One region of the Hahella sp. NS-SX17 genome, then DNA from elsewhere that is predicted to be linked to it. Evidence: predicted binding sites of a transcription regulator. Region 1 holds the regulator's gene; the other holds the start of a gene.
The links. Region 1 encodes LexA, which represses DNA repair genes until DNA is damaged. Its sites were predicted from a motif close to TACTGTNTANNTANACAGTA; they were not measured.
Positions count from the first base shown of each region.

Region 2: recA (recombinase RecA) is a predicted target of LexA. The motif match lies at 8,365-8,384, and genes of this name have one in related genera.

Region 1 is NZ_CM170632.1:2,574,042-2,588,868, reverse strand. It holds gene AC2IBB_RS11710 (hypothetical protein) at 398-637, shown strand; gene AC2IBB_RS11705 (collagenase) at 689-2,539, opposite strand; gene lexA (transcriptional repressor LexA) at 2,927-3,529, shown strand; gene AC2IBB_RS11695 (hypothetical protein) at 3,578-3,823, opposite strand; gene AC2IBB_RS11690 (DUF6586 family protein) at 3,982-4,440, opposite strand; gene AC2IBB_RS11685 (DUF1329 domain-containing protein) at 4,825-6,204, shown strand; gene htpG (molecular chaperone HtpG) at 6,307-8,232, opposite strand; gene AC2IBB_RS11675 (hypothetical protein) at 8,404-8,589, shown strand; gene AC2IBB_RS11670 (TIGR01621 family pseudouridine synthase) at 8,603-9,298, opposite strand; gene AC2IBB_RS11665 (DUF3135 domain-containing protein) at 9,461-9,802, opposite strand; gene AC2IBB_RS11660 (AarF/UbiB family protein) at 10,269-12,227, opposite strand; gene AC2IBB_RS11655 (SDR family NAD(P)-dependent oxidoreductase) at 12,523-13,299, shown strand; gene AC2IBB_RS11650 (MFS transporter) at 13,312-14,529, opposite strand.
Region 2 is NZ_CM170632.1:5,910,640-5,925,466, forward strand. It holds gene AC2IBB_RS26330 (ion transporter) at 1-833, shown strand, start outside; gene AC2IBB_RS26335 (Lon protease family protein) at 891-3,269, opposite strand; gene AC2IBB_RS26340 (hypothetical protein) at 3,640-3,924, shown strand; gene AC2IBB_RS26345 (PilZ domain-containing protein) at 4,080-4,490, shown strand; gene mobA (molybdenum cofactor guanylyltransferase MobA) at 4,487-5,086, shown strand; gene moaE (molybdopterin synthase catalytic subunit MoaE) at 5,129-5,602, opposite strand; gene AC2IBB_RS26360 (SirB2 family protein) at 5,755-6,138, shown strand; gene AC2IBB_RS26365 (hypothetical protein) at 6,153-6,332, opposite strand; gene AC2IBB_RS26370 (fibronectin type III domain-containing protein) at 6,643-7,122, shown strand; gene recA (recombinase RecA) at 7,271-8,308, opposite strand; gene AC2IBB_RS26380 (CinA family protein) at 8,425-8,916, opposite strand; gene mutS (DNA mismatch repair protein MutS) at 9,060-11,645, shown strand; gene fdxA (ferredoxin FdxA) at 11,776-12,099, shown strand; gene AC2IBB_RS26395 (DUF4124 domain-containing protein) at 12,171-12,644, opposite strand; gene rnhB (ribonuclease HII) at 12,646-13,266, opposite strand; gene lpxB (lipid-A-disaccharide synthase) at 13,271-14,458, opposite strand; gene lpxA (acyl-ACP--UDP-N-acetylglucosamine O-acyltransferase) at 14,468-14,827, opposite strand, start outside.

The DNA of each region.
Region 1 (14,827 bases):
GCGTGAAATTAAAGAGACATCAAGAAAGTTCATCCCTCTGCGCTTTAGCTATTAACCAAGCCAAAGAGCCCTGATTCTACGCAGTATGCACAATAACAAATGCAACGACATATTGAGCACGCTACGACTCAAAGCCGAGCACTAGAAACGGCTTAAATTCTATCTCATTGGAGATTATGCCTACACCAGCCATAGGGATGAGATTTGACCAGAGCACTCAAACAAAGGTCATGAGTTTGCTTTACCATAAAGCTTTTCATCGTCGCAGCCCCCTTCACATATGGCCTAGGCCATACCCCCTCTTGCCCTGCCATAACAAGACAAATACCATTTCATTCCAAAAACACAATTGCACTAGCCCCTAGGGCATTATTGAACACAGGTTTAAGGAGTAACAGTGAATCAGACGTCCCCTTCGCAGAAGGTCGTTAACGACTTATTCCGCATCGCGGAGTTACTGCGCTATACAGAACAGATCACCCCATACGGGTATGCCTGGCTGATGGAGTTTTGCGCAAATGTAGAAGCCAAAGAAGATGAGCGACAATTTAGCAGCACAATCCCCTCAATTCAGCCAATGACCGGCATCACCCCAGAGCCGTCTGCGACGACTCAGTTATCCCGCAGAAACGGCTAAATAAACCGCCAGCACGGATATAACCTATACGCCAGGGACTTGGCTTTAACTTTAAACGCCAGAAGCGACCTGAAGCTCCTTCCTCACTTTCCCCATCCATTCTGCAAAACCCGCATCCAATTCTTTCGCTTCGTCATCAAGCCAGTCCTGATAATCGTCGTATCGACCAAGCCGGAACCATAACACTAATCGCTCAATGTCGTCTGGACGCTGCTCGAACATGTAGCGCACCGCCCAATAACCCCAATGATAAATACGCGACTCATCGCTATTGTAGTTAGAGTGTAAAATGTCTGAAAAACGCACTGTTTCGGTCAGAGCCGCGTCTTCCGCATCTGGATAGTGATCCAAAAAGGCAATGTACTCAGCGACGCCTTCGGCCCACCACACATTATCTTCAACGTACTCCGACTCCAAGCCATACATGGTGTATCGCCCGTCCAGATAATGCACAAACTCATGATCCAAGTTCAGTATCCGATGGGAGTCTGAGACCTCCTCAGACTGATAAGCCAATACCCGCGCCTGATTAGCTTCATCAAAGGGATCGCCCTCATAGAAAACACCGCCAGCGGTCACTGCATCAGAGTCAAACAATAGCCAACCCAAATCAGAGAAGGTGTCTGAGTCTTCAAATATAACCATTTCCAGAGTGTCATTCTGGTCGTCAGAAACAGGCTCTCGCTCACTGTTCAGCATCTCGTGGAAGATATCTTCGCGCCGGGACAAAGACTCGCAGGCTGAGTCAAATTGCTCCTCCGTCATAGATTGGGCGCGTATTCTAACCGTCCCGCCACACGTACGCTCTCGGCGTAAAACAGTGGTTTCAACGCGCTTTCTATACTCACAGGCATTGTACTGTCTGCAGTTCGCCTTATCGTAATAATCCACTGAGCCAGCCAAAATACTCCACACGTTCGCCGTATCACGGCTCAGGTCATACCTGTTCATCAGACTACGTATGAAGCGCCCCGTATCGTCCCTTATCGCGTTATACTGCAGAAAGCGCCCGAGCTCTTTGGCGGCATTCATCAATAGATACTCGCGGCCGCCTGCCAACCACGAGTCTTTATCAATTATGAAACGATAGAGCGCATTAGGATATTGCGAGTCATGAGAGGCAATATCGATAAAGGCTTCATTGTCATGACCTTTATAGTAGATATTGAGTAGCTCATTTAACGCCGAATCATAGCGCCCACTAGCATTAGTCAATGAGCTCAACTTATCCAGCCAAGCGACGGAGGCGCTGACGACCTCCCCCTGATTACCGGAACTGTTCACCAGCTTTAAAGACAACTCCGCCAATCGTGCACTACCTGCCCTGGCAGCGCTCTGAAAAGCATTATTGGTAACCTGAACGGCGGCTACCGCAACCTGTTTCTGCAACGCCTTTCCATATAGCTTCTTCTTACGCGAGCGACTTCTTTCCTGCACATATCCCGCATGCAAGTATTGAATGAGGTTCGCCAGCTCATAGACGTTATCGTCTCGAAAATAAGACGACTCTGAAATAGCTGCTTGCGTAATGGCGGACATATTGGCTTCTGAAAAGATGCTGTGACGAGCTTGCTCCTCCATTGAGAGCATTTCCCTCACACAACCATGATCCATTTCCCATATGGCCAACACAAACTCGTCACCTGAAAGCACCGCCATTCCATCCAGATAGCAGTCAGACTCCCTCTCTTCCTCGTAGGAGAGTTCATCCTCTTTTGCTCGATTGTATGCCGGTAGCGGCGGGGGTAATTCCGATAACTTTTCCGGCTGCTCCGAGTTGTGTCGAAAATACTTTAAAAACTCCACGCCGCCCTTCGACCACGCCATAACGCTTATGGTGAGAATGAAAAAGATAGCGCCAACCACAATGGGGGCTCTAAACCATCTGTTTGCTGGCGTCATTACAATTCCTAAGGTGGCTTTCAGCTTATAAGAAAGAATACATCGCGGATTACGAAGGTCGCCGCGTGGGCAAGGAATATAGCCAGACCTGTGCGGTCGGTCTGTCTAAGAAAAGCATCAAATTGTATCAGATCGCCAAACCGGTACTGCATTTAAGCAGGCATTCAAGCCACTGGATCTCTTTCTGCGCAGCAACAATTGTTCAGGTCAAAATTCAACAGACTTACTTAAACAGTGGTGAGTCATCTGTGTTTTCATCTTAATCCTCAGTGACTTAGACATTTTTTCTTTACTTGCCCCACCCATTACTGTATACATAAACAGACATGGATAAACATATAGTACACACAGATTATTTCAGACCTTTTGGGGTCGCCGGAGGGTGGAGTGATTAAGCTGACCAAGCGCCAGGAGCAGGTTCTACAACTGATTCGCGAGCATATAGAGGAAACAGGTTATCCACCTACCCGGGCGGAGATTTCCAATCGCCTGGGCTTTCGCTCGGCTAACGCAGCAGAAGAACACTTGAAAGCGCTGGCGAGGAAGGGCGCGATTGAAATGGTGCCCGGGGCTTCTCGCGGCATTCGACTGCCAGTGACTGAAACGCAAAACCAGGGTATTCCAATAGTTGGCCAAGTAGCGGCGGGATACCCCATTCTCGCGCAGGAAAATATTGAAGAGTATTGCGAACTCCCTTCATCCTTCTTTACCCCTTCCGCCGACTATTTTCTTCGTGTCAAAGGCATGAGCATGAAGGACATCGGAATTCTTGATGGCGATTTGCTGGCCGTACACCGCACGACAGATGTCCACAATGGACAAATTGTGGTGGCGCGTATTGGCGATGAAGTGACAGTAAAACGCTTCCAGCGCCAAAAGAACAAAGTGCTTTTACTGCCGGAAAATGAAGAGTTCGAGCCGATTGAAGTAAACCTGTCACAACAGCCGTTGGACATTGAAGGACTGGGCGTCGGCGTCATTCGCCGCTAACAATGAACCGACAGAGCGCCGACTGCCTCTAATTGGCAGTCGGGGACTTTAATGAACAGTTTTCGGTTTTTCTTCCGCTTCTGACTGGCGGATTGCCTCCTCCCGCATATCTCCCACCAACTTAATAGCGGCATTAATCATAGCGTGAGCGACAGCCGCATCATTTTCCGCCAAATACGCCTTGGCTTCCTGACCAAAGCTGATTTTCACCAAATGTTCGCTGCCGCCCCCCATGGGTTGCAGTGCGAAGTCGCCATTCGGCAACTGAACAATTTCAAAGAAGCTTGATGCCATTTCCAAATCTCCTACTCGTAAGTTCTCACTGAAATGTTTTCTATCGTTCCAATACCCAGGAACGAACACATCAGAAAACTAGCCACAGGCGCCTCATTCATTTTCCTAAGCTGTTATCAGTCGAGGCCTGAGAGGGTTTCTTTCATTCAAGCTTACCTCTACCACTCAAAACTGTGCTCTCTCATCTCGTTGATGAACGCCTGCATGGACTCCAGTATCACCACTAACTCCATTACATAGGGAGCTGACGTGGCGGCGATAATATTTTCATTTTGCGGCGTTTCATTTTTTCGGGGGCGAGATATTTCCCCAAATTGTTTCAGCAGTTGAGCCAGCCAGGAATCGGGTTGAGCCGCCGTCAGCTTCATGCTGATTACTTCTGGCGATTCAACTTCCAACTGCCCTTCCAAGTCAGCGAGCGTCTCAATTTTAACTTTGATGCGACGCTGCTCCGCAAGCTCATTCAAGAAGCCGACATATGCCTGCTGCAGAAAACGCAAAGCCGCCCGTCCGGCGCATTGCTTTTCCGCCACCGTTGAGGATGTATCCCTCCACTGCAACTGCAGCTTGGCGAAAAACAGGTTTTCATTAACATAAGTCAGCCACTTATCGGACATACCTTAACTCATCAACAATAGCTCTTTGTTAGTGTATAGGTTTTTAACCATAAGTTCTTTAATAAAAAAATTCCCCTCCGGACTATTTCCTGAGGCGCAATTCCGATTCGTTTAGACGCCTAAATTTCCTACCATTGCTGACTCCCCCCGACTCAGGCTTCCGCAAAAATGGCGACAAACTATCAGCAGCCCCTTTCTCATAGCTTAGCACCCGATCCTCAGGCTCGCCCCTTACACAAGTTAACGTTCAGCAGCAACCCGCCATAAACGCTAACAAAGGCGCTAGTGAGAAAACTAGAATAATATTTTAGACTGCTATAATTTTGTCCAGGGAGAGAAAGTAAGGGAACTGTCTGTTACTTCTAGAAAGAGAGTGAGAAAGACATGGCTTATAGCCGTAACGCAAGAAAAAATATAAATAACGCACTGGTATTACTCGTATTTTCACTAATCGCGCAAAACGCCCCAGCTAAGGCGCCGCCGGATCAGGTTGCACGTTTGGACCGGGATCTCACGCCGCTTGGCGCCGAGAGGGCCGGTAGCGAAGGGGGGGAAGTGCCCTCTTGGGATGGAGGCATTAAGCAGCCGCCTGCGAATTATAATCCAGATAAATGGCATGCTGACCCCTTCGATGCGGACGTTCCACGCTTCATCATTAACGCCGGCAATGCACAGGATTATTCAGACAAACTGACCGAAGGCCACAAGGCTCTGCTGCAGAAGTATCCAAGCGATTACATTCTAAAAGTGTATCCCAGCCGCCGCAGCGCGTCTTACCCTGACCACGTCTACGCCGCTCTGAAACAAAACGCCGCCAAGGCGGAACTGATGCCTCGCGGAACCGGCGTTAAAGGCTCTTTGATCACCAGTCCGTTTCCGATCCCCAATCAAGGAGTGGAGATTATCTGGAATCATATCCTGCGCTACCGTGGCGAAGAGGCCGCCTTCCGCTCTTCGTTCGCCGCCACACTCCCGGATGGTTCCTACACGCCGGTGACGACAGATTATGAGTATTTCTTTGTGTATGCTCAGCAGCACAATCGGCCGGAAGACATCGACAACAAAATCTTCTACCTCAAAACCGAGGTAGTCGCACCCGCCAAGCTGGCTGGCACCATGAACCTGGTGCACGAAACGCTGGATCAGATTCGCTCTCCCAGACAGTCCTGGCGCTATCAGGCAGGAGAACGTCGCCTGCGACGCTCCCCTAACCTGGCTTACGACGCCGAGGCCCCAAATAGCGAAGGGCTGCGCACTACCGACCAGATTGATATGTACAACGGAGCGCCGGACCAATATGAATGGACGTTGATCGCCAAGAAGGTCATGTATGTGCCTTACAACGCTTACCCATTGCACTCCAGCAATTTACGCATGAACGATATCGTGCGTCCCGGCCACATCAATCAGGAACATGCGCGCTACGAAGCGCATCGGGTGTGGGTGGTGGAAGGCATCCTGCGCGAAGGGCTGGGTCACATCTATCACAAGCGCCGCATGTACTTTGATGAGGACTCATGGCAACTGCTGGTTGCGGAGGATTATGACGATAAAGGTGAACTGTGGCGCGTATCGGAAGCTCACTTGGTGAATTACTACGAAGTGAAAGCCCCCTGGACCACGCTGGAAGTTATTTACGACCTGAAGTCAGGGCGTTATTTCGTCGATGGCTTGGATAACGAAGAAAGGCCTCGCGACTTTGCGCCCGGGCTGAGAGATAGCGACTTCTCGACTTCCGCGGTACGCCGCGCCGCCAGACGCTAATGGTTATCCATTAGACTCCTATAACCCATCTTTCTCCCACTAAAAAAGGCCGCTGATTATAGCGGCCTTTCTATTGCTGCAACTCAGACAGCTATGCGCGGCTTAGCCCGCGTTAGAAAGCTCAAGCAGCAGTTTATTCAGACGGCTTACGTAGCCAGCGGGATCTTTCAGGTTCTCGCCGCCAGCCAATCGCGCCTGATCAAACAACACCCAGGTCAGATCTTCAAAGCGCGCGCCCTGCTCTTCACCCAGCTTTTTCACCAGAGGATGCTCAGGGTTGATCTCAAAGGTCGGTTTGTTCTCGGGCAACGCCTGACCCGCCGCTTCCATGATGCGGCGCATTTGCACGCCCATGTCGTAAGCGCCAACCACCAGACAGGCGGGCGAGTCGGTCAACCGGTGAGTTACACGCACTTCTTCCACGTGGTCTTTCAGCACTTCCTTCAAGCGGTTCAGTAAAGGTTCGGCTTCTTTTGAAACCTCTTCCTGCTTCTCCTTCTCCTCCTTGTCTTCAACCTCGCCCAGATCCAATTCGCCTTTGGCGATATCCTGGAAGTGCTTACCGTCAAACTCATTCAAATGGCTCATCAGCCACTCGTCAATACGGTCGTGCATCACGAGCACTTCAATGCCTTTCTTGCGGAAAATCTCCAGGTGCGGGCTCTTCACGCCAGCGCTGTAGGACTCGGCGGTGATGTAATAAATCTTATCCTGCCCTTGCTTCATGCGGCTGACATAGTCTTCCAAAGACTGAGTCTGCTTGTCGTCGTCCTGATGCGTGCTGGAGAAACGCATCAACTTGGCGATTTTCTCGCGGTTAGCGAAGTCTTCTGCCGGTCCTTCTTTCAGAACACGACCGAATTCATCCCAGAAGGACTGGTATTTTTCCGCATCGTCAGCAGCCAGCTTGGACAGCATATCCAGCACACGTTTGGTCAGGGCCGAACGCATGCTTTCCACCGCCTTGTCGTTCTGCAGAATTTCCCGCGATACGTTCAGGGACAGATCGTTGGAGTCCACCACACCTTTTACAAAACGCAGGTACAACGGCAGGAACTGCTCGGCGTCATCCATAATGAAAACACGCTGGATGTATAGCTTCAGACCACGGGGCGCTTCGCGATTCCACAAATCATAGGGCGCTTTAGCAGGAACATACAGCAGACTGGTGTAGTCCAGCTTGCCTTCCACACGGTTATGAGCCCACAGCAATGGATCGCTGAAATCATGAGCAATGTGCTTGTAGAATTCTTTGTAGTCTTCGTCTTTGATCTCGTTACGAGGCAAGGTCCAGAGAGCTGTCGCTTCGTTAACCGATTCGAATTCAGGCGCGGATTCCGCCTTCTCTTTGCCTTCTTCCTCTTCCCCAACATCCATATTTTCTTTGATCATTTCAACCGGAAAGGAAATATGGTCAGAGTATTTTTTCACCAGACTGCGCAAGCGCCAGCCGTTAGCGAACTCTTTCTCTTCTTCTTTCAAGTGCAACACAATACGCGTGCCGCGCTCTTCTTTGGTCACAGTTTCAATGGAGAAGTCGCCTTCTCCTCTGGACTCCCAGCGCACCCCTTCTTCAGGTTTCGAGCCTGCCCGTCGGGTGTAAACCTCCACTTTGTCGGCGACGATAAAAGCGCTGTAGAAGCCGACGCCGAACTGACCAATCAGACGTGAATCCTGCTTTTGATCGCCAGTCAGGCTGGAAAGGAACTCTGCTGTACCGGATTTGGCGATGGTGCCCAGATTCGTCACCACTTCATCACGGTTCATGCCGATACCGTTATCCGATAAAGTGATAGTCTGCGCTGTTTCGTCAAACTCCAGGCGAACTTTGAGGTCGTTGTCGCCTTCGTAAAGATCTTCTTTGCTCAACGCCTGAAAGCGTAACTTATCCAAGGCGTCCGACGCGTTGGAGACCAGTTCGCGAAGGAATATTTCCTTGTTGCTATAGAGCGAGTGAATCATCAGGTGAAGCAGTTGCTTCACTTCAGCCTGAAAGCCTAAGGTTTGTTTTTCTGTTGCAGTCGTCATCGGTCGACAAACTCCTGGCGTAAGTCCGTATCGGAAACAAGTGAAATAATATTGATTGCAGGCCGGCGATTTATCCGGCTCTTGTGGCCAGAAAGTGGGGGCGAATATGGATATTTCAACCGTTTCGGAGCTATGCTCACATTTTCATGACTAACAAATGCGAGAAACCCTGTGGGAGATGTCATTCCATTCAAGAGGCCGTCCCTGAAGAAGAAAGCCAAAGGTAAAACCTTGTGTCGCAACGGCTTTCACAAATGGGAAGTCAGTAAGGAAAAGCAATTCGACGTAAAATCAGGCAAGCTGGTGACGGTATACCGTTGCGCCCGCTGTGGCGAACAGAAAGTGCTCGCGTTGTAACGCCGCCGAACGCTCAACGCCCCGGCCAGGGCAAATCCCAAGGAGACGCCCACTCCTCCTCCAATAAGTCGCGCAACGCCTGGGACACAAACAGCTCTCCAAACTGCGGCGGACGGATGATCGCCAAGCGCTCCCCTTTATAACTGAAACGCACGCCATAAGCGTGCAAGTATGTGCGGTCAAAATCCCTGGCCGCCTTTCCCGCATATAATTCATCCCCGGCGATGGGCGCCGAGATACTTTTCAACGCAACGCGAATCTGATGCGTTTTCCCCGTTAATGGACGCACGATAAACGCCCTGACGCCGGGCATTAGGGTGTGGCTGAAGAATTGGGTGACGGCGGGATTTTCGCGCCCCTGGGTTAATTTCCAAGCGCCCGCGCGCGCCTTTTCCATATCGCCGATAATTTTACCCTGCTTTTTTTGTGGCTTTTGCCCAGACAGGGCTAAGTAAAATTTCTCAACTTGGCGGGTGCTGAACTGTTCGGTCAATTCGCGAGCTAACGCTGGTGTTTTCGGCAGCAATAATAATCCAGACGTCACTTTATCAAGACGATGCACAGGATAGACGCGGACGCCTAAGGCATCCGCCACACTGGAGCAAAGGCCCTGCACACCGTCTTCATCATGAAAAGATATTCCTGGCGCTTTATCAACGACCAGCAAGTCATCGTAGTCGGCGACTATTTGAAAAGAGGATGCATTCACCGTTTCACTCCACATCGGCCAGCAGGTGGAGCGGCAGTTTACCCCAGGTGTTTTCAATGCACGAGTGGAGACCGCCGAAACCAGTTAAAACACATTATTACGGCGTTGCGATCAATTAACGCCGAGAAGGCAATCCATTGCGGGAGAGAGACGCGTCTGGGATCAGGCTCGACTGCGATAGTCTTCGAGAGAGATAACTTCGGCATTGGAAACCGGGGCGGCTTCCGCCTCAGCCAAAGCGAAGTCATAACGCTCGTTCAAACAGTAACGCAGCTCCGCCAGGGACTCATGCATTAACTGACTGATCTTGATGCATGCCGCCAAGGGGGTCTTGGCTCTGGCGCGGGTCATATCAACCTTGAACTGAAGTCCACGCAGCTTACGCTGGCAGTCAGTCCGGGCGGAGGTGATGATGTACTCCACCATCTCTTCTCTTAGTGCTTCCAATGCTTCAGGCCTTTGTTTGGCCATTTCAAGCAATTCATCAAAATGTGGAAGTTCCATTCTAAGCTCTCTTACTACACAACAGCCTGATTCGGCTTTCATACTACCAGCGGCTTTTTGTTACTACTCAGCAGCCACCTGCTGAAAAGCGATAGGCTCTTAAGCTTCAAGCCGGTCTCACCCAGCGCTCAAGACATGGACCCAACCAGAAAAAGCCACACCCTTATTGTTCAGTTTTTAACCATATTTAGATAGTACAAGTCTGCTTTTGACCTGTACACATAAAATGCATTCTACCAGAAAAAAATGGCATGTTACATTGTGTAAGTTTAGTTATATCTGTGTAATCAAAAGGCTTTATATACAAGCCGGTTAGCATTACAAGCTAAGGTGAATGTGCAGATAAACAACCTAAGTGGTCTAGGAAAGATGGGGAAAAAGGCAGGCGCCTGTTAATAAAAATGTGAGGTTGAACACGCTCGGAAGGCCATTATGTGGACAGTTTGAAGCCTGGTAACAAACTGATTCAGTTTCCACTGAACAAACTGCGAAAACTTTTTAATCGGGCTTGAACGCGATCACGAGCAAGATGATAGGGAAACAACGTAACTCCAAGCCCCAGATCCATAACTAATTGAGAACGAGGAGCCTGTTCGTACATGCTCAGATAAGCCCCCGCCATGGCGGTGATGGAGCGACTCAAGTGCAGATAGTCACTTTGCACGATAATCCCAAGCTGATAGGTATTGGATAACAAGTGCATCACTGTCTGTAGCCTCCGCTGAATACCTTTCGCTCCTTCCTTATACAACTGTCTCAGAGCCTGGGAACCCAGTGGCGTGACGCCCTTTTTCTTTAGCGTATCCTGTAAGGCGGTGCGAATGGTCTCTTCGCGGTTGCGGTTATCTTCGGGATGGGTGCTCATTTCTATCAACGCATGTGTCAGGCGATCTACGTCGGCCGTCAGCGCTCCATAGACATAGTCCCACACCAGCGGCCACTTGCCCCGCATATCCACCACGTTGCCCCAGTCAATCAGAAACAGGCGACCTTCAGGCGTCACCATGATATTGCCCGGATGTAAATCACCGTGAAACTCTTGATACACCAAGACATGCTGCAGAGTGGTGAATAGAAAACGCTCCGCGACTTTCCGCCGCAGGTCTTCCTTCTCCTGTCCCGCCACTTCCCGCAGCAGGCGATCTATCGACAACGCCGTTTCCAGATATTCCATTTCAATAATGCGGCCAGTGGCGGAGTATATCTGCGGTACGGACCAGTTATCGCTGTCCAGAGAACGTCGATAAAAGCGCTTTTGTATCGCCGCTTCGTCTTCAAAATTCAGCTCTTGTTCGAACCCCCGCGTAAACTCTTTAACCTGGCGGGACATCGCCTCCAAGAATGGAAGCAGTTTGGTGTGGGGAGCCCAATACTGGCTCGATATCAACATCAATTCCAGGGCCAACGCCCCCATCTGAAACTCCCGTTCGAGATTATGTCTGGACACCTTCACGACAACCGGGATCAACATTTCAACCCCTTCTTTACGTACAGGTTTCTTCGCCGCATAAACAGAGCCGATGGAGCCTGAGCGTATGGGCTTGGCGGCGTCGAATCCAAAATAAATTTCATCGGGAAGCTTGCCGTAGCATTCAATAAACGCCTGATTCACTTCCTCTACCGTCATTGGCTGCACGTCTTCCTGAAATACTTTCAGCTCGGTCGCGATTTCGTCCGGTAGGAACTCTGCGTTAGCAGCGGCTACCTGCGCCATTTTGATGAACAAAGGGCCGAACTCGCGCACCATTTTCGCCACGATCTGCGCCTGCCCGGCGAAATCACGCGGATCGGTTTGTAAAAAAGGCTTGATATAACGGATAGCGCGGATCTGCCGCCGCAAAATCGCCAGGTCGCTGCGCAGTACTCTCGCCTTCTGCGCCATCTCGCTGATAGCGTGATTATTCACCTGACGCAGGTGCTTGATGCGATTAATGATATCCACCAGTAACGGCTCATATGCGCGTAATACGGAGCGGATGATATCCAGGTTGAGCTCGACCAACCCTTTCAGTTCCGGCGCGCTGATCAGCTCATGAAAGAACTGCCAGAATTCGTTAACAATGGCTTCAGGAATTTCCACCGGGCTCCGCGACACCGTCTGCTTGACCAAAAACTGAATCAGGCCCTCTGTCGTCTCTTCATTGGGGATCAGTTTGTATTTGCGCAGATAGCCCGTCAGGGCTTTGGACTGTTCAGAGATGGGATGCTGGTAGAGGGCTTCAAATAGCAGGTCCAGTTCGCAGGCCAGCTGCTCTCTGTCAATGGGATCGTCGCTGAGAATTAACTGGCCAATGGGGAGAAAGGACTTAGGCAGCTTTATCGTACTGACCGCAAACTGGCCAGCTCCCCGCAACACCCTGTCAGTTCGTTGCTTTAAAACCGGAAAGTTGATCTCGATGAACTTCTTTGGGTCCGATTCACTCATGTGGGCGCCAGAGCCTGATGCTGTCCATAGTTTGTTGTATGAAGTCCGACAAGCTCCAAGCTTATCAATATCATTCGAGGCAAAAAAGCAGTCTAGCACTTATCCACCAAGCGAATAGATAAAGTTTGATGGAGTTGGCCAAACTTAAAATGACCACTAGTCATTTACATTGATACACTGCTATTCGAATCCTGCCAGGCGCTCCAGCATGGGGATCGCTGCATGGCCTCAGTCATTTTCGAGCGATTACACGAGGATCTTACGAACAGACACAGAAGATAACGGGGGAAGGATTATGAGTGCGAAAACTGTATTGATTACGGGCGCCTCATCTGGCATCGGTTTAGCCTTGGCGCGAGTATTCGCCCGCCATGGCTGGAATCTCGCGTTGGTCGCCCGACGCAACGACAATCTGGAACGTTTGGCCGCAGAGCTGAAAGAGAAATATGAAACGGACAGCCAGTGCATCGGTTTTGACCTGACCTCTGATAACGCCGCGCGAGCGCTGTACGATGAAGTGCGTTTTCGCAACTTGCAGATAAACTGCTTGGTGAACAACGCCGGACGAGGGTATTTTGGCTCATTTATCGAACGTGACTACCAACTCGAAGAGGAAACCATCTACCTTAACGTGACCGTGCTCACCTCGCTTTGCAAATTGTTTGGCCGCGACATGGTGGAGCAAGGCGGCGGTCGCATCCTGAACATCGCCTCCATCGCCGGTTTTATGCCAGGGCCGAATTTCGCGGTATACCACGCCACCAAAGCTTACGTGTTATCGCTGTCGCGGGCGATTCACACTGAACTCAAATCACAGGGCGTCACTGTTACCGCATCCTGCCCCGGGCCCACGGAAACCGAGTTTTTCGACAAGGCGGGAACCGGCGTACTGAAAGCGATGGAGTACATCCGCCGCATGCCAGCGGAAAAAGTGGCGGAGCAGGCTTACGACGCGACGTTGAAAGGCAAGCCCGTTGTGGTCCATGGGATGCTCAACAAGATGATGGTGGAGTCGCCGCGTCTGGTTCCGAAGAGCTGGGTTGCGCCTGTCGTGAAGAGCCTGATGCGATAATTACAGGCCCCATTACTCAGCGGGCGCCTCTTTCAATCTGCGCCATTCTCTGACCGCGTCCGGGTCCATGCGGAAGTAATGCAGGACCTGAGACGCCACCAACAGACTGATCACCCCCGCAGCGATAAACAGCCCGTCATAACCCAGCATCTTGGCGACGAAGCCGCTGAATACGCCCGCCGCGCCGGAAACAATCACCTGAATACAGGCCTGCAGCGTAAAGTCCGCGCCTTCGTGTTCTTTGCGGCAGTAGTGCATCATCATGGCGAACAAGGCGACATTGGCCATGCTGTCGACTATCTGTTCGAATATGGCGACCGCCAGCACAATCGGCATCTCCGCCTCGCCGCCGCTGACAATGGCGTACATCGCCAGCGCGAGGGCCTGCAACAAAGAAAGCGACACCAGGCAGACCCTGGGACCGAAGCGATCATAAAAACCACCGCCGGCGAAAACCGCCGCCACGCCAACTAACGAGGACATCAGCGTCACCACACCCACATCCGCCAAGGACAACCCTTTATCCACCAGCATCGGCTTGATCATGCCTGATGCCAGACTGTCCGGCATCTTGAATAGCAGTAGCACAGCAACCCAGTAGATCATGCCGGGCTGGCGCAGGAAGGACAGGTAAGTATTTAGGATCAGCGCCAGACTCACTGGCGACTTGTCCTTCACACCCCCCGGGTTTTCGTCCGTCGGCGACAAATCGCCCAAGGGGCGCTCATCAAACAGAAATATCGGAATCAGACAGCACGCCAGAATCGCCGCCATACTATACAGGCTCAGGCTCCATCCTATTCCATCAATGGCCATCAACAGTAAGCTGGCGCTGACGATCATACCCACCTTGTAACCGCCGACCTGCAAAGCGTTCCCCCACCCTCTCATCGGCGGCGGCAACAGCTTCACCGCTAACCCATCCGTCGCAATATCCTGAGTGGCCGCGCCAAAGTTCATGCTCACCAGAACCAGCATAAACAGCAGAATAGACCAGCTACTGAGCTGCCCGGGATTCATCGACCCCAACCACAGCAGCAACCCGCTGACGACGCCTATGGCGAGAATAATCCAACCTCTATGCAATCCCAGCTGGAACAAGTTGTAGCGATCCACCCAAGGCGCCCATAAAAACTTCAGCACCCATGGGAACGCCAGCATTTTGATCAAGCCGATATACTCCAACGGAACGCCATGCTCCCGCAGCACAGGCGGAATCACATGCACCATCAAACCTGCGGGAAAACCCTCAGCAAAATAGAGACTTAACAAAAGCACAGAATGAAAGGGCGTAAAGCGCATGGGTTATTAAACGTCATTGGATTTAGGGTAGATAACGCGGCTCTTATTCTACCTGCAGGATGCCACATCATGGCGCACAGGAGACTTTGATCCTGAGCGGAAAATCTCTTTATACACGGTTGCAGGCATCTATCGTAGCGCCCGAGGAAAAACAAGCAGTTTTCGTGGGACACCGCACGACCTATTCCATAATGCTGATTTGGGGCGGAACAAATTTTAGCTACGA
Region 2 (14,827 bases), 3.3 Mb from region 1:
TGCGCAGGCAGCTTTATATCATTATATTCCACGCCGACACACCAGCCGGTAAAGCCTTCGATATAGCATTGATCGGAGGCATTCTCATCAGCGTTCTGACCGTCATGCTGGACAGCGTCAGTGAGCTCCATCTCAAATATGGAGAATGGTTCGTAGCGGTTGAATGGCTCTTCACCATCCTGTTCACTATCGAGTACCTATTGCGAATCTACTGTGTAGACAAGCCTGTCCGGTATATTTTCAGCTTTTATGGCGTCGTTGACCTGCTGTCGATAATCCCAACTTACCTGAGCCTGTTTATTGGCGGGGCTCACTATCTGCTGGTCATCAGAGTGCTGAGAGTGCTTCGGGTATTCCGAATCCTGCGCTTGGCGAAGTATGTCTCTCAAGCCAACCTGTTGCTGCACGCCATTCGCCAGAGCCGGCAAAAGGTCACAGTATTTCTGTTTTCCATCCTGGTGTTGGTGACCCTGTTCGGATGCATGATGTATTTGATTGAGGGGCCCGCCAATGGTTATACCAGCATTCCACGCAGTATCTACTGGGCAATCGTTACATTAACCACCGTCGGATATGGCGACATTGCGCCCCGGACGGATTTTGGACAGGGCATGGCTGCAATGGTCATGGTCATGGGCTACGCCATCATTGCTGTCCCGACGGGTATTTTTACCGCCGAGCTCTCTAATGTCCTGCGCAATAACTACCTGAGCTTAGCCTGTCGTTCCTGCGAGAAAGATCTACATGAAGCGGAAGCCCGTTTCTGCAGCCATTGCGGCGCTCGGCTCCCTCTAGGGGCAGTGGTGTTGAAGTCAACCAAGGTCCAAAGCTGAGACGCGCGACTAAAGCCGCCGCACGCCTCCGCCTCCATGTCAGCGCGGGAGTGCGCCTTAGTGGCGCCTCTCCGCAATTTTCAGCTGCTTCAACTTTTGTTGGACCATTCCAAACAATGTATTTCGACTATAGGTCCCTTTGTCATTAGGCTGCCCAACGCGCAGTCCAGTTAAAATCTCCAGGGCCTCGCCAACGTTCCTCACGGAATAGATGAAGAACTTCTTCTCCTTGCAGGCGTCCACCACACGCTTGTTAAGCATTAGATTATTCTCGTTGGAAGCCGGAATAATGACCCCCTGCTCCCCACTTAACCCTTTAATGCAGCATGTTTCAAAAAAGCCTTCTATTTTCTCGTTGACTCCGCCAACCGGTTGCGAATCGCCAAATTGGTTCATCGAGCCGGTAATCGCAATGTTCTGCCTGATCGGCGCATCGGCGATAGAAGATATGATCGCACAGAACTCCGCCATGGAGGCGCTATCGCCATCCACTTCGCTGTACGACTGCTCGAACGCGATACTGGCGGAAATCCTGATCGGGCCGTTTTTGCCAAAAATAGAGGCCAAGTAAGCGGATAGAATCATCATCCCCTTGGAGTGGATAGCGCCAGCCAATTTGACGTCGCGTTCGATATCGATGACTTCTCCATCGCCATAGTGCGTCGTTGCAGTCACACGACTCGGCACGCCAAACTCATGATCCCCCGTGCTCAGCACCGACAAGGCGTTAATCTGCCCGACTTTCTCGCCAATCGTGGAAATAAGCGTGGTGCCATCGCGAATGCTGTCGAACACCTGGTCGCGAATGCGGCTGGAGCGGTACTCCGCGCTGCGCAGCGCCTTGTCCACATGTTCCGAATGGATCATTTTTGCGTTGGCGTCATTGGCCCAGTAATTACTCTCACGCAAGAGGTTGGCGATATCCGCCGCATGCAGGGACAGCCTGTTCTGATCTTCCGCCACACGAGCGCTATGCTCAAGGATTCTCATCACCGCATAGCGATCACAAGGCATCAGTCCCTTTTCACGCACCAGACTGGTAATGAAGCGGGCGTAATGCATTTGCGTTTCAGGAGTGCGTGCGATTTCGCTTTCGAAATCCGCCGTCACCTTAAACAGCTCGCCAAAGTCCGGATCATACTGCTGCAACAGCAAATAAGTGTCGCGATCACCAAACAGTACAATTTTCACTTCCAGAGGCATAGGCTCAGGCTCCAGTGAAATCGTACCGGACAGAGTGATTTCTTTCTCCAACGCATTCATGGCGACATTGCCTGAACGCAACGTGCGCTTAATTGCATCCCATACAAAAGGTTGCTCCAGCACTTTGACGGCGTCCATTAGAAGGTAGCCGCCATTAGCCCGATGCAGAGCGCCTGGACGGATCAGAGTGAAGTCAGTAAATACAGTGCCTTTGTATGTGACGTTTTCCACCGCCCCAAACAGGTTGAAATAATTAGGGTTGTCTTCCACCACAATCGGCGCGTTGCCGTTGGCGTCATGATGCACCATCACGTTCACCTGATAACGCCTGGGCAGTTTGTTATCCATAGTGGCTGCAGCCAGGGCCGCCTGCTCCTCGCCATCATCCAGGAAGATCTCGACGTTCTTCAGCAGGTCCGCTTGAATCTGATCAAGATGTGTAACGACCTCGGAGTGTTCGCGATACTTTTTCTTCAGGTTATCAATCAGGTGTTTAGAAACCGCCAACGCAATCTCTTCGTTCAGAGCCTGCTGCTTGTCCGCATAGTCCTGCTCCCACTGACTGAGTCGGCGCAACACCGTGCGGAGCTTTTTTTCCAGCTTGTTGATAGCGTCTTCGAACTCCTGCTGGCGCGCTTCAGGAAGCTCCGCAAAAGTTTCCGCGCTGTAAGGCTTCTCACCGTCTGTAGCTACCAGACGATAGCCTCCTGGCGTCGTCACAGTCAGGCTGATTTGCTGTTTTTTGGCGGCGTTGGCGATGCGACTGAGCGACTTTTCCTGCTTTTGACTCAGCTCGTTTTTTATCTGTTCCGCGCGCTCGTAGTAAGACTCATTATCGAACGCCTGAGGAATCCCCTTCTGCAGACGCACCAGCAACTGCTCCAGGTCTTTCTTTAGCGGCATCCCCAAACCGGCGGGGAGGCGCAGTACTTTCGGCGAGCGTACGTCATCAAAGTTATTGACATAACACCAGTCACTGGCCACCGCGTCAGAGCGCTTCTTTTCCAGGTAGCGCATAATCATAGTCCGCTTACCCAGACCGTTGCGACCGATGGCGTATATGTTATAGCCGGCGTCAGCCATGGAAATAGCGAATTGCACCGCCTCCTGGGCGCGATTTTGCCCAAGGATGCCTTCCAGAGGCTCCAGCGCGCGCGTGCTGCTGAATTTGAAATCTTTTGTCAGACAGGGTTTGTAGAGCGATTGGATTGGTAGGGGCTTTTTCTTACTCATAGACTCCGCCCGGCGCTAAACCGGGGCGTCAAAATGCGTGAATAGATCGCTGCTCGCCACGCCGGCTCACCTGCGACTTCCCAAAAAGGGTCAAGTTTAACCAAATCAGCTTTGGCGCAAAACCGCTTTTACAGAATTATCCCTGAGGGGGCCGCCACGCCACTCGACATTAAAGATCAATAAAAACGCCATGCCCTCGCTCTGTGAATTAAAGTATTTTTTATATCCGCCGTTATAAGTTTAGCGTAACTCCGAATGTGGCGACTCATACCGGAATCAGCGCCACTGTAATAAATCAAGGCAAGATAAAACAAAAATAATAGGGAATGACTGAAAAAATGAAAGACAACCTATTAGAGGAACTCCAAACATGTACATTAATGACGCCAGAAACAGGCCTTCGCCCCCCTCCTCCACCTCTATAAAACAGGCTTCGCAGGTTGAAGCCACGCCGGCGCAGGCCCCACTGACCGATGGTGAACTACGCGACCGCCGCATGCGCCCTGACCGCAGACGCAGTGACGAAAACAACTACGATGGCCATGAGCGCCGTAGAAGGCGGGATAGACGCGCGCCGAAACTACTTGGAGCAAAAGACGGACAACCAGAAGAATTAGAGAGCAGAACAGGAAGATTGGTAAACACCGCAGTTTAACCCTCCCTCAAATAGCGTCCCTGGTTGCGCCACCTCACAAAACGCGAAACTGAGCATTTATTATCCAAGTCGAATTTATAAAATATAAAGCCCGATAAAGGGAATCCATTGGGCTTAGCGCTATAACCACAAAGATACAGACTCAGCACCCGATCATGCAGGAAGTGACTTCTCCCTATCCATCAGAGCGCCGCATCAAAACGCGACATGCAATTGAATCCCTGACTGCGACAGTTTGTCTGTCCGGCCTGTTCAATCGTTCAAAAAACCGGCTCGTCATCAACTGCATAGATTTCAATCGCTACGGCATGGCGTTCCACAGCAACCAGAAATTTCGTCTCGGTGAGAAGATTGAACTTTGTTTCCGAGGCCGCTACATTGCGGAAAATGGCATTCAGGCGCAAATTCTTAACTGCAGCGAACATGAGCATGGCTTCAGGTACGGCATCCAGTTCGCCTACTGCGCCTCCAGCAGGGATTACTCCAGAGAAGTCGATAATGCTTTATCTCGTATTGAAGGTCTATTCAGCAAAGCACAGGAAGCCTGTCGCTCAAGGGCTTCATGACTGAGCCGTCAACGAAGTTGAATTGCGATGGGTTAATCATCGCAGGCGGCAAAGGACAGCGGGCTGGCGGCAATGACAAAGGGCTGCTTTCCTGGCGCGGCCAGCCTCTCGCCCAACATATTCACTCCACACTCAGCCAAACCTGCGAGCGGATCTTAATCAGCTGTAATCGCAATACAGCGCAATATCAGCGCATGACGCCTTTTACTTTTTCCGATGCCTGGGGGGAGTTTGCCGGCCCTCTGGCGGGCATCTACTCCGCACAGCCGTACATGAATAAAGAGTGGCTGTTGGTCAGCCCCTGCGATACGCCTCTTCTTACACCTGAATATGCGCTTAGAATGTTTGCCGAAAGGCGTGACAACCTGATAAACATCGCTTGGGATGGAGAGCGACTGCAATATCTGCACTGCCTGCTTCACGCCAGCAGTTTTGTAGATATCCTACGCTATCTACAAAGCGATGGACGTAGCGTCAAGCGCTGGCTTGATTCACGCCCCTTGCAAAAAATCGACTTCAGCGACCGCCCAGAGATGTTCTACAACATCAACACTCTGGAAGAACTGGCGTATCTGGACAAGTCTCAAAAGCAATAATAGAAAGACTCCCACTACCTGTTTCGACCCAGGCCACTGCTGCTATTCAGACTCAGAGGCCCACTCCCCGGCCCTGGACTGATCGCTTTCCTTGGCTTCCACCCAGTGCTCCCCTTCCGCCGTCAATTCCTTCTTCCAGAATGGCGCCTGCACCTTTAAGTAATCCATGATGAATTCACAGGCTGCGAAAGCATCACCACGATGGGCGCTGGCGGCGACCACTAAGACAATCTGATCTCCCGCCCAAAGTTCCCCCACGCGATGAATAACTCGCACCCCATTCAAGTCCCAGCGCTGGAACGCCTCCTCTGCAATTTTAGTCAGCGACTTTTCAGTCATCGCCGGGTAGTGCTCCAGATAAAGCCCCTTCACATCCGGCTTATCACTGAAGTCGCGCACGAGGCCGACAAAACTGCAAACCGCGCCGACACTGGTATCGCTACCCGTCAATCGACGCGTCTCCTCTCCGAGGTCAAAATCGTCCGTTGTCACATCAACTCTTATGTTGTTACTCATCGTTCAGAAATCACCCAATGAAGGCTGCGCATGACGCGTAATGGATAAAGAAATGCTGACTAACACTTTAAGTTTTTAAGGAAAGAATTTCTAATAGGCGGCCGTTGTTCAAACAAACCTCAATAATAAAGAAGCTGTGAAAGGAGCCCATCATGAGCTACATGTTGCTCAAGCACATTCATCTGACTTGCGTTGCGCTGACCTTCGTCTCCTTCACTTTGCGCTATATCTGGATGATCCTGGGGAGTCCGCTTTTACAGCATAAATTGTGCAGGGTTCTTCCGCACATTATTGACACAATGCTACTACTAAGCGCCATCGGGCTCGCGCTCAAGCTTCAGCAATACCCTTTCTACAACGGGTGGCTTACCGCCAAGGTGATGGGTTTGATTGTCTACATAGCCCTCGGCGTTATGGCGCTTAAAAGAGGCCCGACAAAAAGGTCTCGCGCCCTGTTCGGGCTTGGCGCTTATGCGGCTTTCGCCTATATCGTCATGGTCGCTCTTAGCAAAAGCAGCTGGCCTGTAACGCTTTAAACCCGCTCACCAAATTAGTATTGCGTACCGCTTTTATCCTCGGGTTCTAGGTCACCCGGCTTAGGTGGCGTCACGTAATAGCGCTTTTGATCAAGCTCTTTGACTTCAGGATCGCTGACAGGGTTTCGCTTCCTGCTATTAATCACCCAAATCACGACTGCGACCACGATAGCTAGCAATACGACCCATTTCATGTTTGTTCTCCCTATCCACAACAGCTTTAGTTACATTTTCGTTTCTACAATAGCTGTCGCCAATTGCAGACAACTTAACCATTTGAAAATTATAGAAATAATTTCAAACACCGGCGTTCTGGTAAGAAAAAGGCAACCCTTTTCACAATAGTCCAATTCTAGAAAGAGATAAACACACAACTTAACCCTTTGTTTTTAAAAGACTTAATAAAAACCCGTCATTTCTGGCATGAATCCTGACTAAGAGCGCGGGGCGTTATCTGTTTATAACGTCAACTTATAACTCTAACTCTACTAATAGGGGAATGATTTGAATCAAGTTAACTTTGAGCTCAAAGCCCTTTCATACTTAAAAAGTATTTTTCACCGCGCCAAATCAAATTGTAGATCCATCACCGCCATTTTTGGCTTCACTCTGGCAAGCGCCCTTTTAACGGGATGTGGCGGCGGAGGAACTGGAGGTGAGTCCTCAGGGACCAATAAGGGCGCCCCTCAAGTCGCCGCTGCGAAGCAGTCAACCAATTACGCCCGTAGCGCCTTTATCTTTTGGGAGCCGCCATATACTCGGGAAGATGGCAGTGATATCGAGCTATACGAACTGGAAGGTTATCGCGTCTATCACCAACATGAATCAGACAATGACTGGCAATACGTAGAAGTTGGGGACCAGCAGTTTGAGTATGCCTTTTCCAACTTGACAAAAGGCGTTCACTATTTCGCTGTCACCGTGCTGGATATAAACGGACTGGAAAGCGAGCCATCCAGCATTATGACCAAGAAGATTCTTTAACGCCGATCAGCCCGCCATCCGACAAAGGACAATACTCGATACGGAGAAATAGAGAGAAGGAATATGGACAAGGAAACGCAATAAGGGCGGCTCAAAGGCCGCCCTTATATTTTTGTATGACAGCGAATACGTTCTAAAAACGCCTACCTTATTCGGCCTCAACAGGAGCGACTGGCGCTTCTTTCTCTTTCGCCGGCGTCTTCGGCATCATTTTCTCTCTAATGGAAGTTTCGATTTCGACTGCGATCTCAGGATGTTCTTCCAAGTATCTTGAAGAGTTCGCTTTACCTTGACCGATCTTGTCGCCTTTATAGCTATACCAGGCGCCGGATTTATCAACAAACCCCTCCTTCACGCCCAGATCGATAATCTCTCCAGTGCGGTAGATGCCGCGTCCATACATGATCTGGAAATCCGCTTGTTTAAAAGGTGGAGATACTTTGTTTTTCACTACCTTCACACGAGTCTCGTTACCAACGACCTCTTCTCCTTCCTTCACGGAGCCAACTCGACGAATATCAAGACGGACGGAGGCATAGAACTTAAGTGCGTTACCACCGGTAGTGGTTTCAGGGGAGCCGAACATGACGCCGATTTTCATACGGATCTGGTTGATGAAAATCATTAAGCAGTTAGCCTGTTTGACGCTGCCTGTCAGCTTTCTCAGCGCCTGAGACATCAGACGGGCTTGTAGGCCAACATGGGAGTCTCCCATTTCACCTTCAATCTCCGCCTTGGGCGTCAATGCCGCTACAGAGTCGATAATGATGACGTCAACAGCGCCGGAGCGAACCAACATGTCGGCGATTTCCAGAGCCTGTTCGCCTGTATCGGGCTGGGAAACCAGCAGTTGGTCGATATTAACGCCAAGCTTTTCAGCATAAATAGGGTCCAGCGCATGTTCAGCGTCCACGAAGGCGCAGGTTTTGCCCTGGCGTTGCGCTTCTGCAATCACCTGCAGGGTCAGCGTAGTTTTACCGGAGCTTTCAGGTCCATAGATTTCGACAATACGTCCGTATGGCAGGCCACCAATACCGAGAGCGATATCCAGGCCAAGAGAGCCGGTAGAAACAGAGGGGATAATTTCTCTCGGTTGCTCCCCCATCCGCATTACTGCGCCCTTGCCGAACTGACGCTCAATTTGTGATAAAGCGGCCGTCAACGCCTTCTTACGATTGTCATCCATTCTTAAACACCCTTTATTTCGATTAACCGGTACGAGTTGCTATTCCAACCCAGAATTACTGTATAAATTGACAGCATTATTTCACAACCCCACAGCCAAAGTCACGCCTATATTTTCTACAAATTGCTTTCCAGTAACTCTACCGCCCCCCGCAACCCCGCCGCCACGGACATCAGGCGCACTTGCTCCCGTCCCCCAGAAAAATGGAAGCTTCGGGCAGCGACACTATCCCTCAACCTCCATGCAACCCAGACCAGACCTACCGGTTTATCAGCAGTCCCGCCTCCAGGCCCGGCAATCCCGCTTACGGCGATAGCAAGGTCCGCTTGCGCGCGTTGTTGGGCGCCGAGCGCCATCTCTTTAACAACCTCTTCGCTGACAGCGCCGCAGCGCATTAAAGTCTCAGATTGCACCTGTAAACGAGACTGCTTGGCGGCATTCGAGTATGTAACCACACCTTCCTCAAACCAATTGGAACTACCCGCAACAGAGGTAATCGCATAGGCGATTCCACCGCCGGTGCAGGACTCCGCCGTTGTCACCCTGACGCCACGCTCGTTAAGAATTTTTCCTAAACGAACCGCCAGACTCTCGATTTCTTCATTCATTCCGCCACCATCAACACCGCCCCAAATACAGGAAGGCCGCCCAATAAGATCCGAGACAGTAACCGGCCTTCTTTATTATGGCCATGGCTTTCCCTTACAATCCCGCCTTCACTCATAAAATTACACAATCCTTTTGTTCTGTCATGTCCGCTATTGAACCCGCAATCAAACCCCAACACACGCCAATGATGCAACAGTATCTTGGCATCAAGGCGAAACACCCTCATCAGCTCGTTTTCTACAGAATGGGCGATTTCTATGAGCTTTTTTACGAAGACGCCCGCCGCGCCGCTGAGTTACTGGATATCACCTTGACTCAAAGAGGCCAATCCGGCGGACAACCTATTCCAATGGCGGGCGTTCCCTTCCATGCCGCAGAGGGATACATTGGCCGCTTGGTTCGCCTTGGTGAATCCGTTGTTATCTGCGAACAGGTTGGCGACCCCGCCACCAGCAAAGGGCCTGTAGAACGCAAGGTCGTCAGGGTTGTTACTCCTGGAACGCTCAGCGACGAAGCCTTTCTGGAAGAGAAGTCGGATAACTTACTATTAGCGGTTAGCGCTTACAAAGACCTGTTCGGACTGGCGACACTGGATATCGCCGGCGGTCGCTTCCTGATCCAGGAAGTGCGCGGCGCCGAAGCGTTAGCCAGCGAACTGCAACGCTTACGACCTGCGGAGATACTCGTCAGCGAGCAGTTTCCATTTTTCCCCCTGCTGGAAAACTACACTGGCGTGCAAAAGCAGCCGCCCTGGTATTTCGAACAGGAGTCCGCACAGCGCCTGCTATGTCAGCAGTTTCGCACCAAAGATCTGGCAGGCTTCGATTGCGAAGGCATGAGCGTCGCCATCGAGGCCGCCGGCTGCCTGTTCCAGTATGCTCAGGAAACACAGCGTTCACAGCTTCCCCATATCCGCACCATGATTCGCGAACGACGAGAAGACTCCATCATTCTCGACGCAGCAAGCCGCAGAAACCTGGAAATCGACGTTAATTTGGCTGGCGACGCCAAACACACGCTGGCCTGGGTCATGGATAAATCCGCCACCGCAATGGGAAGCCGAATGTTGCGCCGCTGGTTAAATCGCCCCTTACGCAGCCAGGAAGCGGTGCGTCAGCGTCAGAACGCAGTCAAAGAGTTACTGGACGGTTATCAGTTCGAAACACTACACGAGACGTTGAAGCAAATTGGCGATAGTGAACGCATTCTGTCTCGCGTAGCTTTACGCTCCGCACGTCCTCGCGACTTGGCGCGATTGCGGGATACGCTAACGCTTCTGCCAGACTTGCAGAAACAGATGGCGAACCTTGGCGACGGCCATCTACGTCGCCTGGCCGAGCAAATCAGTGAGTTTCCAGATATTGCCGATCTGCTCACCCGCGCTATCGAGGAAAATCCGCCCGTTGTCATCCGGGATGGCGGCGTGCTCCGTCAAGGCTTCGATGAAGAGCTGGATGAGCTGCGCGGCATCAGTGAGAATGCGGGAGACTACCTGCTGGAAATTGAAAAGCGTGAGAAAGAACGCACCCAATTGTCATCATTAAAGGTCGGCTATAACCGCGTTCATGGCTATTATATTGAGCTGAGCCGCACACAGTCCGATCAAGCGCCCGTAGATTACATTCGCCGTCAGACGCTGAAAAATGCTGAACGCTTCATTACCCCAGAACTAAAAACCTTTGAAGATAAAGCATTAAGCGCCAAGAGCCGCGCATTGAGCCGGGAGAAGATGCTCTACGATCAGGTTCTGGAAACCATTGCAGATCAGCTTGCCCCTTTGCAGGACAGCGCTCGCGCCTTGTCAGAACTTGATGTGCTGTCCAACTTCGCGGAAAGAGCGCTGACATTGAATCTCGTCTGCCCGGAGCTCTCTGATAAGCACATGCTGCATATTGAGGGTGGTCGCCACCCGGTCGTTGAGCAGGTCAGTCAGGACTCTTTTGTTCCCAATGACCTGGACTTGCAGGACAAACACCGCATGTTGATCATCACCGGGCCGAATATGGGCGGTAAGTCGACCTATATGCGTCAGACCGCCTGTATTGTCATTCTGGCATACTGCGGCAGCTTCGCGCCTGCTGCGCAAGTTGTCATCGGCCCCATCGATCGCGTATTCACCCGCATGGGATCCTCAGACGACATTGCTGGCGGACGCTCGACTTTTATGGTGGAGATGACCGAGACCGCCAATATTCTTCATTACGCCACTCGCCAAAGTCTGGTCCTGATGGACGAGGTTGGGCGCGGCACCAGCACCTTTGACGGACTCTCATTGGCATGGGCTTGCGCCGAGCATCTGGCGAAGGAGATTCAGGCTTTCACCTTGTTCGCCACCCACTACTTCGAGCTAACGGCGCTCCCCAAAACACACGCCAATGTCGCCAACGTGCATCTGACCGCCACAGAACACAACGACAGCATTGTGTTTCTCCACACCGTACACGAAGGCCCAGCGAGCAAAAGTTACGGGATTCAAGTGGCGCAACTGGCGGGCGTCCCCCCTCAAGTTATTAACCATGCACAAAAACAACTGAAACAGCTGGAAAGCGGGACAACTTCCAAACCCGCGCTGGTTGCGCCGACGCCGTCGTTGCAAGACGACCTGTTCGCCCGCACCGAACCCAGCGAAGTAGAGACCCGCTTGCAAAAGCTTGATGTGGATTCGCTTTCGCCGAGAGAGGCGCTGAATATGCTGTATGAGCTGAAGACGCTAAGTAAAAACGCCTGAAACTCAAGTCTCCCGGGCGTTGCAAGGACGCTCGGGTTGCTTGCGCCGAAAGGGTTTTCTACAATACTAAATCGCGCGGCCCAACGGTCACTGAGCAATCGCGCAGAGTTTCATAATAAGGGATCAGACCATGACTTTTGTTGTTACCGAAAACTGCATCAAATGCAAATACACCGATTGCGTCGAAGTGTGCCCGGTGGACTGTTTTTACGAGGGGCCCAACTTCCTCGTTATCGATCCAGACGAGTGTATTGACTGTGCTCTGTGTGAGCCGGAATGCCCTGCCGAAGCAATTTTTTCCGAGGACGAATTGCCAGAAGATCAGAAGGAATTTATCGCGCTGAATGAAGAATTATGCCGCGTCTGGCCAAATATTACGGAGAAAAAAGATGCTCCTGCGGACGCGGATGATTGGAAAGGCGTGAAGGATAAACTTAAAGACTTGGCGCGCTAATCTCGTTCTCGTCAGACTTCAAACACAAAAGAGGGCTCAATGCCCTCTTTTTAGTTTTTCCAGTCCATTACTTATGGCGCGCACTTTTCCTGATATAGCGCCTGCAGTTTACTACGTCGCTGAGCAATCTCTTCGTCAGAAACATACTCTGGCGAACCATCGTCTTTAATGCGGGCGAATGCGTACCCCTGGTCGATCTGATTGATATCCTTCCTGAGTTCAGAACAGTAATTATCCAGCTTCGCTTTTTGAGCGGCTCGCTCTTTTTCATGAGCGACTCTCGCCGCTTCTTCAACCTTGTACTGCTCATAAATGCGTTGATAACGCTGACCGACCTGCTCCGCATCCCGCTTTTGCGCATCCGTGACGTTCGGCTGCACCTTTATGACTTTGGCGTCCTTGTGCTGCCGCGTATCGCTGAAATGCACCTCTCCGTGTTCGTCTACCCACTTGTATATCTCCGCCTGTGAATATGACCCGAAGCAGAATAGCAGCACAACGGTCGTGACGCCGGGGGAAAGATTGCGAAAGAAAAGCTTAGCCACTTTAATCACCTTGCAACAACTGCTGCACCGGCTTATAACTACGCCGATGAATTTCCGTCACCCCCAGTTCCTTCAACGCGGATAAGTGCTGAGCCGTCGGGTAGCCTTTATGGCCCGCCAACCCGTAGCCGGGGAATATCACATCCAGTCTATCCAGTTCTTCGTCACGCTCTACCTTAGCCAGTATAGAAGCCGCTGCAATGGCCGCCACTTTACTATCGCCTTTGACTATCGCTTCCGCAGGCATGTCCAGCCTGGGTACTTTGTTACCATCAACTAAAGCCAGATTCGGCGTAACCTGTAAACTAGCGACTGCTCGCTGCATCGCCAGCAGCGATGCCTGAAGGATATTTATTTGATCAATCTCTTCGACAGTGGCCCACCCCGTCGCCCAAGCCAAGGCCTTTTCTCTGATCTCCATCGCCAACGCCACCCGCTGACGATGGCTCAGTTTCTTAGAATCATTCAGCCCCTCAATAGGCTTCTCTGGATTCAAAATAACCGCAGCCGCCACCACAGGGCCCGCCAAGGGGCCCCTGCCAACCTCATCGACACCTGCAACCAGATCAGCTTGCGGGCTCTCTTGATCAAACAAATGGATTTGAGAAGCAAAATTATTCATGGCTCTACCCTAATCTGAAGTCTTGGCCCGTGGCGCGGCCTTTCTCAATCAACTCGGCAACAGCCTGCGCGGCCGCCACACTGGCGTTCTGACGTATCAGCTTATGCAGCCCCTCAAACTCGCCTTCCAAATACCTCCGCCGCTCCACTGCGAGCTCCTTGAGCAAGGCCGCCCCCATCTTCGCGGGCGTAGCGTCATGTTGAATCAATTCGGGAACCAAAGCTTTATCTGCGAGCAAGTTTGGCAAAGAAATGTATTTAGCTTTCAATAAACGCCGCATAATCCAGTAACTCAGCGTCGCCAGCTTGTACGCCACCACCATAGGGCGCTTCACTAACATGGCCTCAAGCGTTGCAGTACCGGATGCCAGTAAAATAGCATCCGCGGACATCATACATTCACGAGAGTGTTGATCGACCAGAGTGATAGGCAGGTTGGCCCCGTATGATTGTAACTGCTGCTCGATCTGCATCCTTCGCGCCTGATTTGCAGCTGGAATCAAAAAGCGGATGTCCGGTCGTCTCTGGTGCAACCAGGCAATGGTTTCTATAAAAACCATTCCCAAACGGGCGACCTCTCCTCCTCTTGAACCTGGCAGCACAGCGATCACCTCTCCCTGCTCCTCAATACCAAGCTCACGGCGTTTTTCGGCTTTATCAGGATGCAGTGGAATAATTTCCGCTAGTGGATGGCCGACAAACTTTACCGGCACATTATGAGCGTGATAGAAGCGAGCCTCAAAAGGCAACAAGGTCAGCATCAGGTCAACGGCCTTAGCGATCTTGAACACTCGATTTTGCCGCCAGGCCCACACTGATGGACTGACATAATGCGCAGTCTTGATGCCTGCCTGACGCAGTTTTAACTCAATGCCAATAGTGAAGTCTGGGGAGTCTATACCGAGAAAAAGATCAGGAGGATTCGCTGTGAAGTGCTCGACTATACGGCGGCGCATAGCTAGTAATTCAGGCAACCTGCCTAGCACCTCGACCAGCCCCATTATCGAGAGGCGCTCCATTTGAAAAAAGGTGGTAAACCCTTCTTTCAGCATTCTCTCGCCACCAATACCTTCAAAAGCGGCTTGAGGATAGAGCTTCTTTATCTCCTGCATCAACCCCGCTCCCAACAGATCGCCAGAAGCCTCTCCAGCGATTATGCCGATGCGTATCGGTCGTTGTGATATGGGGGTCATAATTGAAAACTATCTAACGATGCCTCTTGCGGACGACTGAACACTGCGAAGAAAAGTATCCACTACCGAATACTCGGCCGCAGGCGCTTCTAATTTTTCGATTGCCTGCTCAAGCGTGAGCCCTTGCCGATACAGTGTTTTATACGCGCGACGCAATTCCAATATCGTCTCGCTGGAAAAGCCACGGCGCTTCAGCCCTTCAATATTCAGCCCATGAGCCTTGGCGGATTGCCCGCCCGCCATAATGTAAGCTGGAATATCCTTCAACACGATGCTACCGCCGGCGCACATACTGTGCTCGCCTATTTTGCAAAACTGATGCACCATCGTACCGCCGCCGAGAATCGCCCAATCGCCAATGTGCACATG